3 regions of the Pseudaeromonas pectinilytica genome follow, and region 2 is predicted to be linked to each of the others. Evidence: predicted binding sites of a transcription regulator. Region 2 holds the regulator's gene; each other region holds the start of a gene.

Region 1 (3,277 bases), on a different contig from region 2:
GAGGCGCTGCTGGTGTCCGCCGATGCGAGTTTTCTGCAGCAAGGTAAACCGGCGGCTGACAAGCCCACCGTGATGCTGCTGGGATCCCAGCATGGCAATGAGCCATCGGGCACCGAAGTGCTGCAGATCCTGGCGCGGCGGCTGCTGGATGGCGAACTGACACCCTGGCTGCAGCAGATGAATTTCGTCATCGTGGCGTTGGCTAATCCAGATGGCCGCGATCTCAACCGGCGGCTGAATGCCAAGGATGAGAACCCGAATCTGGACTTTATCGCCGTCGAATCCCCCGAGACCCGTATCTACATCGATGCCCTGGAGCGGTTCCAGCCCGATGTGGTGATGGACTTGCACGAAACCTGGAACGACAAGTGGCCGATGACGCCGAAGGAAGGCTTCCGTACCACCACAGATGCCCAGTTCGAGGTGGGTAATAATCCGAATCTGGACGCGGATCTCAGCCATTACGCCAACCAGGTCTACTTGCCGCGCCTCATCGAGGCGGTAGCCGATGCCGGTATTCCGGCCCAGCGCTATAACGAGATCTATTCACTCAAGGATCCGGTGCGCCGCGGTGGCTTGAGTCTCTCCAATTTCCGCAATTACGCCTCGATGCAAGGTTCGATGACGGTGCTGTTCGAGAATCGCCATGATGGCCAGGGCAAGTTCCCGACTCCGCAGAACATTGCCGAGCGGGTGCGCAAGCAACTGCTGAGCGTGGATAAAGCGCTGGAGCTGGTGCTGGTGGATCGGGCGCAGATCCTGACTCTGAGCCGGGATGCGCGCCACCGCTGGGAAGGCATCAAGGGCGAGGATCGCTTCGTCATGCAGTATGCCTTTGCGCCGAATGTCCAGGAGCCGAGCATTGCCGTTACCCTCAAGGATCGGCAGGGCAAGCAGGTGGTCAAACCCTTCCGTCTGGAAGATCAGATCGCCATCAAGGATGTGGGCGAGATCCCGCCCGGTTATGTCATCCGCTCCCAGACCCGGCGCTTCCGCGAATGGCTGGATGATCACCATATTGCCTATCAAGTGGTGCAGCAGCCGGAAACCATCCAGGTGACCCAACAGCGGGTCGCGGATATCAAAATTGCCGCCCGCACCAGCCCGGGTACCCGCGATTGGCTGGATGTGGTGCTGGATGAAAAAACGCTCAGCGTGCAGCTCAAACCCGGGGATGTGAAGATTTCCACCGCGCAACCCCAGGGGGCCCTCATCAGCATCATGCTGGATCCGCGCTCCTCCAATAGCCTGTATCAGGAGCCGAGCTGGCGGGCATTGCTGATGAGTAATCCACTGCCCTCGTCGCCGCTGGCCGAAGTCAGCCAGCAGTTGGCCAAGGATAAAGAGCAGCGCCACGCGCCGAAATCGGACTCCCGAAGCTAACCGGGGCTAAACGCTCAGTCGCGGGCGGCGGCGTCACGCCACTCTTACTCTTCGGTGGCGCTGCCCTTGCGCGCTTTTGGTGTCAGCGCTGCCGCTGGTTCGGCGGCCTTGCCACCCTTGAGGATTTGGCTTAGCGGCTCCCGCTGCTGGGCCAGATAGAGCCCCAGGGCCTCGCATTGACTCTCGTCCAGTGGGACTGGGCCTTGCTGCAATAAGCCACTCAGCTCATCTGCCATATCCAGCATCTTGTCGTAAGCATCGGCCTCTTTCTTGCTGACAAAGGTCATCTTTTCCTCGCCGTTCCGGACTACCACGTATTTGATCTCGACCGCCATCGATGAAATTCCTATGTATAAAGATACAGTTCTCTTATAACGGATCAGTGAGCTGAATGCCAGATTTAACTGTGCTGCCTCGCGGGGTATCGGCAAAAATGGCATAGTGGCTCACGCTGTTCCAGACAGCGGGTTCAGGATATACGCGGGACAAGGAGAGGGTATGAGATCCGGGGTTCGAATAGGGTGGCTGTTGCTGTGTTGCATGATGTTGGGCAGCTCGCCAGTCGGGGCAAAACGGCTCTACAGCTGGGATGATGAGCAGGGCGTGACTCACTTCTCCAGTCGTCCACCGGCCGATCGCAGCCGGGGCATTCAGGAGCTGAAAGCCAATAGCCAGGGCACTGTGACGCCGCTGCCGGAGAGTGAACGGCTCTATGCCGAAGCTGAAACCCTGTTGCAGGCTGGCGAGAGCGGCAAGCAGCAGGAAACCTGTGCCTACTACCGCTCGCTGTTATCCCGCTATCAGACCAAGGGCGCTACTGCCTTCAACCCGCAAAGTGGCAAGGCCGAAGTGCTGCATGGCAAAGCCGCGACCCAGGCGATCCGCCAGGCGCGGGATGCGGTGCGGGTGTACTGCCGACGCTAAGCGTTGCTAGTTTGAGAGCAGAGCTCATCAGGACCCTTCAGATCCAATAAGGCGTGGTTGTTCGTTCCCATTGCATCAACCGGCTATCCCGCCTTCGCTAACGGGCTGGCTTACAGCCAGGGCCAGGTCTGTTTACTGGCGGCCACCGCTACTATATAGGCAAACAAGACGAGGGCCAGCAGACCGAAGCCGAGCCGTCCACGGGCGCTGGGCGCGCGCTTGATGGCGAAGGTGCCCGCGACTATGTACAGCACTAATCCCACCAGCTTGGCACCGAGCCAGGGGCTGTTGACGAATGGAGCCTGCTGCAGGTGATAGGCCAGTGCCACGCCGGAGATCAGCAGCAGGGTATCGATGCAATGGGGCAGGATCTTCAGCCAGCGCTGTTGCAGTCGGGGATGGTTACGCACCGAGAGCTGTAGACGAAACACAAACAGCGACAGACTCAACAGGATGCAGAGGAGGTGCAGCTGCTTGAGGAACAGATAGCTCATTACTTTTCTCCGCGGTTCGGGGTGTCATGATTCTTGGAGGCAAAGAAGGGGCGCTGGATCTGGGTTTCCGGCTCATCTTCCTGGGTTGGGGTGTTCTCCCACGCCGACATGATCTCGCTGCGTCTATCTTCCTGATTGGCTTGCAGCATCTCCGCCAGAATATGCCGGTACTGCACGCTCTTGGTGATGTACATGCTCTCGTCATCGATGAAGGCGGTCTGCTCGCGCAGCAGCTTCTCATCATGCTGTTTGAAGGTTTGGCCAGTACGCCAGGCCTGATTGGCACGCACTCCCAGCTCCTTGAGGGCATTCACTCCCAGATCCACCGCCGAGCCGACCGTTTCCCGGTAGACCATGTCCACCCCTTGCTGCAGCAGCTGATGAGCATGAGGGCGGTCAATGGCGCGCACCAGCAGCTTGAGCTGCGGGAAATGCTTCTGTGCCAGCTCACACACCGCCAGTGACTTGGCTGGGTT
Region 2 (3,277 bases):
TTCATTAGGAGTAAATAAACCATCCAATTCTGAAATATGCTGCTGTAAATAAATATCCGCATTATGTCGGATTTCAACGATCCCGGAGCCAAGATAAACGGCCGGCAATAACTTCAAACTGGATTTCTTGATCTCATCAAGAAAGCCCTGTTCACGGGCATCGGTGGAAGCCACGCCCGGTTTCAACCTTAAAACCGTCACCGAACCCTCGCCTCTCAGGCGCGCGACCATCTCTCGCGCCGCCTGTTGACCAGCCCGATAATTATTGGTCATGACCTGAGCGTAGACAGCACCCAGAGCCATACTCCGATCGATCAACACAATCGGTAAATTTTTCTGTCTGAACAGATCCAGAGTCTTACGATGTGCTGACGAATTGGGCGCCAGTACCACGCCGATACACTGCTTTTCCAGGGCTTCCCGCAAGATCTGCTCCTGGGCATCGACCGAGGTTTCGTCGTAGAGCACGCGAAAGAAAATATCGACCCCTAGCTCATTGCCAGCCTGCAGAGAGCCGGATTCAATGGCTCGCCAAAAATGGTGCCCGGTTCCCGCCGTGATGACGGCCACGCACTCCCGGGCCAATGCACTCTGGCCAAGAGGCATCATCAACAGGATGCTGATACACAGTGGATAGAGCCAGCGAGTGGCAGAGCTCATATCAAGCCACCTTCAAGCACGAAGCCCCAGTGATTACGATGATGAGCAAAGTATAGACACTCAGGCTTCGTTGTCGCCGCCCGCGACGGCGAAATCCAGCTGGCGCCAGGCCTCGTAGCTGACAATGGCCACGGCGTTCGACAGATTCAAACTGCGCGAGCTACTGAGCATGGGGATGCGGATCAGATGATCCTGGGGCAAGCTATTGCGCACCGCATCGGGCAGGCCGGAGGTTTCCGAGCCGAAGAGCAGAACATCACCGGCCTGATAGGCAGGAGTGGTGTGAGGCGTCCTGCCCTTGGTGGTCAATGCAAAAATCCGACGCCCCTGCATCGCCTCGGCAAATGCCGCATAGTTGTGATGGCGTGTCACAGTGGCCAGATCATGGTAATCCAGACCGGCCCGACGCAGCTTTTTCTCTTCCAAATCGAAGCCCAAGGGTTCAATGAGATGCAGATGGCAGCCATTATTCGCCACCAGACGGATGATATTGCCGGTATTGGGAGCAATTTGCGGTTCAAACAGGGCGATATGAAACATCGGAGCAACAGAGACCTGAGGGGAAAAATGCCATTCTACCCCAAGGGGAAAGCTCTGGAACGGGGAAATTGCCACTGCATGCTCACATGCCATGACAGTCTGCAAGGGGCTAACACAAGAGCTGGGGAAGGCAATGCGGGCCAGTCAAGAGGTTCGGGCGAGACAACCTCTCTCGCCAACTCGCCGTAAACCCTTCCATGGGGGCTCGATGGCGGCATCCCTGCCGCCAACGGTTGGCGCAACAGGCTATCTCGCCTTTGCTAACGCAACTGGCATTAGGCCCGTGAAGGGCCCTGTCTCGTCATGCCAGCCACGCAAGAGCTGTTTAGTACTGCGGTGAGTGTCGGCGATTTGAAACAGCCAGTTAGTGCCAGCTACCGTTGCGGATCACGCCCACCGCCAGCCCTTCAATGCTCAGGGACTGCTCGGTCAAATCGACCTGGATCGGCTCCAGCTCTTCGTTTTCCGGCAGCAAGCGCACCTGATTGCCCTTACGCTCGAAGCGTTTGACCGTGACCTCGTCATCACCGACCCGAGCGACGACGACCTGACCGTTCCGCACCTGTTCGGTCTTGTGCACAGCCAGCAGATCGCCATCCAGAATACCGATATTCTTCATACTCATCCCCTGCACCCGCAGCAGGAAATCGGCTCTGGGTTGAAACATGGCCGGATCGATCTGGTAGTGAGTTTCCACGTGCTCGGCCGCCAGGATCGGCTCACCCGCGGCCACCTGGCCAATCAATGGCAAACCCAATTCCTCTTCAACCACATCCTCTTGCAGCAGCTGAATGCCACGGGAAGTCCCCGGCATGATGTGGATCACCCCCTTGCGCGCCAGGGCCTTGAGGTGCTCCTCCGCCGCATTGGCAGACTTGAAGCCCAGACGGGCGGCAATCTCGGCACGGGTCGGCGGCATACCGGTCTGCTGCATGCATTCCTTGATCAGTTCCAGCACTTCAGTTTGGCGAGGGGTCAGATGTTTCATGGCGTTTGCCTGTCTATTTATACAGATAACTGTGAGTATATACAGGCATTTATCAAGTGCAAGGTAAATGCCGGGCAAAGCCGACAAAAGAGAACCGCCCATGACCTGGGTCAGCAATTCACGACAAGTCGGGCCAGTTTTGCTATGCTGGCGCCGCATTTTTATTGAGGATACAGCACCATGTCCTTCAGCTTTTCCCTGGCTCAGGCCCTATGCCGCTTGCCTGTTCGTCTACTGGTCAATCACAGCAGTCTCCCGGAAGATCCTTTGAGTCAATTGGGTCTTGATTTGGGCCGTCCCATCGTGTACGCCCTGAGCACAGATTCGCTGAGTGACCTGTTGACCCTGGAGCTCTGTGCCAAGGAGTTGGGGCTACCCAATCCATTTGCGCCGCTGGTCCTACAGGGCCAGAGTCATCCCCGCTATGTCTGCCTGGATCGCACGCCGTCGCTCTTCGGCAGCCAGCGCAGCGGCATACCCCATCTGGACACCTTCCGCGAATGGTTGAGTCTGCACGAACAGAACGCGCAACTGGATATCCAGTTGGTTCCGGTGACTCTGCTGTGGCATCGCGCCCCGGGCCGTGAACGCCCTCACCGGCTACAGCCGCCGCACCAGACGCCGGGCGCGTTGCGCAAGGCCGCTATGGTACTGCTGTACGGTCGGGAAAACCGGGTCCGCTTCTCGACCCCAGTCTCCCTCCGCAGCCTGGTCACCGAGCTCGGCACCGACGAAGTGGTGGCTCACAAACTGGCACGAGTGGCGCGTATCCACTTCAGCCGCCAGCGTCAGGCCGCCAAGGGGCCACGGCTGCCCGATCGCCAGGCTTTGTTTCGTGAACTGTTGCGCAGCGACAACATAGTCCGCGCCATCGCCGAACAGGCGCAGAGCGAAGGCAGCAGCGAGGAGCAGATGCGCGCCCGAGCCCTGGGCTATCTCGACGAGATGGCATCCGATTTCTCTTATCGCCTGATCCGCTTCGGTGACTACTTCCTCGGCTGGCTATGGAACAAGCTCTATCGCGGTATCACGGTCCGTGGGGCCGAGAAGGTGCGCCGGCTGGCACGGGAAGGGCATGAGATCATCTAT
Region 3 (3,277 bases), on a different contig from region 2:
GTAGTGCCGGGCTTTGTTGCCGCAACTTCGCCAACTGCTGGGTATGGGCCAGCAGTTCGCCATTCCAGCGGCTCTGATCCCAGGGGAAGGGGGCGCGACAGAAGGGATCATTGTCCCCCGCCAGGCCAATCTCGTCACCGTAGTAGAGGCAGGGCACCCCGATCCAGCTAAATAACCAGCCGATGGCGAGTTTCATGCGTTGCATATCGCCGTGCAGCAGGGTCAGGAAGCGGCTGGTATCGTGGCTATCGAGCTGATTGAACTGGCACAGCTGGGTGCCATGGCTCAGTCCGGCCCGGTAATTTTCCATCCAGTCGGCGCACTGACGGGCATCCAGATGGATCGGTTGATAGGCCACATCCTGGCCGGTCAGAAAGGCCCGGACCGGCAAGGCAAAGCCCATATAGTTCATGGCGCCATCTTCGACTCCTGCCTGCAGCCATTCCCGGGCATCGGCAAAGTGTTCTCCCAGCAGATAGGCCTGGGGATTTTCCTCCCGGGCGGCCTGGTAGATGCCACCGACGTGCAACAGATTGTTGTTGGCGCTGCCGGATTCTCCCAGCATATGGACCACATCCAGGCGCCAACCGTCGATCCCGTAGGGTTCGCGCAACCAGTGACGCACTACGCTATCGCGTCCACGATAGAGGGTATCGACGACACCCGGCTCGGCGAAGTTGAGCTTGGGGAGATTGGCATTGCCTTTCCAGCCGAGAGCCCCTTGCGGGCCAAAGGTGTACCAATTGCGATAAGGCGATTCTGGTGAGCAGTTGGCGCCGGAGCCGTCGCCGGTCCGGTAGCGATCAAACCAGGCGCAACTATCCCCGCTGTGGTTGAAGACCCCATCGAGGATCAGCCGCATGCCGCGCTGCCGGGTGGCTTGCCGCAGCCGGATCAGAGCCTGATTCCCGCCGAAATGGGGATCGACATTGAAATAGTCCTCGGTGTCGTACTTATGCACCGTAGGCGCGGTGAAGATGGGGTTGAGGTACAGGGCTGTGACCCCCAACCCCTGCAGATAGTCGAGCTTGCCGGTGATGGCATCCAGATCGCCACCATAGAAGGTGGAGCTCGCCGCTTCCAGCTCTAGCGGGTGTTCCCAGCTGCGGCGGCGTACCCAGCGCTGGCGGGCATGGTGCTGATACTCTGCCTCCCGCACCAGATGGGGACCATCGCCCGGGGCAAATCGATCAGGGAATATCTGGTAGAAAATCTGATCCGCCACCCAAGCCGGATGACTCTCCGGCACCTCCAGACAGAACTGACGCAGGCGCTCGATGGGGGCGGCGCTGAGCCCTTGTGGGCCAAACCAGACTTGGTGATGAGGCCATAGCAGCTTGAAACTGTAGCGCTGTCGAGACGAAGCCTGATGCAGGGGAAGCACGACCTGATAGTGACGGCAGCCGCGGATTTCTGCCTGCAGGGTCATATCCAGCAACCACTCTTCATTATCGGGCTCGCTACGCAGCAGCACTCGCTCGGGCCAAGGGCCAGTTTGCAGCTGTAGCCAGAGGGATAGCACAGGACCTGCAGCCTGGAGTGTGACAAAGGGGGGTACAGGTTGGTGCCAGCACTGCAGTTGTGAAAGGGATGGTGTGAACATGACGACTCCTGACGGCTCGGTAACGAGAGTGTGTACACCACAGCATGGACCGCTCGCTGCCGGAAGGCATCCTCCCGTGCGGTTTATCCTGACGGTGGAGTCTCTATCCTTCCCTCATGGTCCGAAAGGGCGGTCAGCTGCTGCGGACTTAGAGCAGGACTTGGACATTTGCGGACTCTGGAGTAGAGTAGGGGTAACTGTTTATATATACAGTACTGCCATGCGTAAAATCATTCACATCGATATGGACTGTTTTTTCGCCGCTGTCGAGATGCGCGATAACCCGGCGTTGCGTCATATCCCGTTGGCGATCGGGGGATCCCGGGATCGACGGGGTGTGATCGCCACCTGCAACTACGAGGCGCGCCGTTTTGGTGTCCGCTCGGCAATGGCGACTGCCTATGCGCTGCGTCTATGTCCGACTTTGACGGTGATCCCGGGGCGTATGGCGGTGTATCAACAGGTATCCGGCGAGATCCGCGCTATTTTTGCCCGTTATACCGACCGTATCGAACCGCTGTCGCTGGATGAGGCCTACCTGGATGTCAGCGATTCCCCGTTACATCGCGGCAGTGCGACTCGGATTGCTGAGGCGATCCGGGAAGATATTCGCCGGGATCTACAGCTGACTGCGTCGGCTGGGGTGGCACCGAACAAGTTTCTGGCCAAGATTGCGTCGGATCTGAATAAGCCCGATGGCCTGTTTGTGCTGCGCCCGGAGCAGGTGGCCGAGTTTGTGGCCACCTTACCGCTACGCAAGATCCCGGGAATTGGCGAGAAGAGTGCGCAACGTCTGGCGGCGATGGGATTGCATACGGGAGCCGATGTGCAGGCTTATCCTGCCAGTGAGTTGCTGCGTCTATTCGGTAAATCAGGCCAGATGTTGCTGGAGCGTTGCCGGGGCCAGGATGAGCGGCCGGTCGAGGTGAGCCGGGTGCGTAAATCGGTGGGGGTGGAGGTGACCTTGCCTGCCGATTTAACCGCGGTTGAACAGGCGATCCCGATCCTGGTGCAACTGGAGCAACAGCTGTGGCCGCGGCTGCAGCGCCATGCGCCGGATGGTCGGATTGTTCGGCAAGGAGTGAAGGTGAAATTTGCCGATTTTCAGCAGACCACGGTGGAGCGCAGCACACCTCGAGCCGATACCGGGCTGTTTCTCGCCCTGTTGCGTGAGGCCTGGGCGCGGGGGGAGGGTAAATCGGTGCGGCTATTGGGCTTAGGTGTCAGTTTGCCGCAACCCGAAGAAAAAACAGAGGAGCGTCAGTTGTCGCTGGCGTTCTAGTTGATGTTCTATTTGGAAGCGCAGAGTGATGGCCAACCGCGCCGTCTATCAACTCAGGGCTTGGTTGCCGGTGGAGTATTGGCGGCTAATGACAGGGCGCCAGTGGCTTCGGTGTCCGGATCTAACTCGGTATCCGGGTCACCAGGCCAGATGGTAGCGGGCAATGCTTGTACCGAGGTCACCAGGTCGCCGCCGAACTGAATACTCTCTTGCCAGAGCTGGCTGGCAACTTGCTGCAGGTTTTGCTGGCCGTGCTGCCAGGTTTGTTGCAGCGCGTCTTGCCCGGAGCTGAGTTTGGTTTGGATGGCGTCACCTTGCTGTTGGAGCTCTTGCTGCACGCTCAGGATCCCGGCATCAATCTGCTGCCATCCCTGCTGCTTCCAGTGCTGGAA

What was found. Region 2 encodes LexA, which represses DNA repair genes until DNA is damaged. Its sites were predicted from a motif close to ANCTGTNTNNNNANACAGNT; they were not measured.
Region 1: ACYVG7_RS05860 (YebG family protein) is a predicted target of LexA. The motif match lies at 1,730-1,749, and genes of this name have one in related genera.
Region 3: dinB (DNA polymerase IV) is a predicted target of LexA. The motif match lies at 1,799-1,818, and genes of this name have one in related genera.

The regions. Positions count from the first base shown of each region.
Region 1 is NZ_BAAGVN010000075.1:34,238-37,514, reverse strand. It holds gene ACYVG7_RS05865 (M14 family zinc carboxypeptidase) at 1-1,383, shown strand, start outside; gene ACYVG7_RS05860 (YebG family protein) at 1,428-1,718, opposite strand; gene ACYVG7_RS05855 (DUF4124 domain-containing protein) at 1,882-2,307, shown strand; gene ACYVG7_RS05850 (SirB2 family protein) at 2,418-2,801, opposite strand; gene ACYVG7_RS05845 (monovalent cation:proton antiporter-2 (CPA2) family protein) at 2,801-3,277, opposite strand, start outside.
Region 2 is NZ_BAAGVN010000349.1:764-4,040, forward strand. It holds gene ACYVG7_RS17280 (substrate-binding domain-containing protein) at 1-609, opposite strand, end outside; gene ACYVG7_RS17285 (tRNA (cytidine(34)-2'-O)-methyltransferase) at 721-1,200, opposite strand; gene lexA (transcriptional repressor LexA) at 1,565-2,188, opposite strand; gene plsB (glycerol-3-phosphate 1-O-acyltransferase PlsB) at 2,369-3,277, shown strand, end outside.
Region 3 is NZ_BAAGVN010000084.1:9,907-13,183, forward strand. It holds gene malZ (maltodextrin glucosidase) at 1-1,603, opposite strand, end outside; gene dinB (DNA polymerase IV) at 1,824-2,885, shown strand; gene ACYVG7_RS06170 (hypothetical protein) at 2,939-3,277, opposite strand, start outside.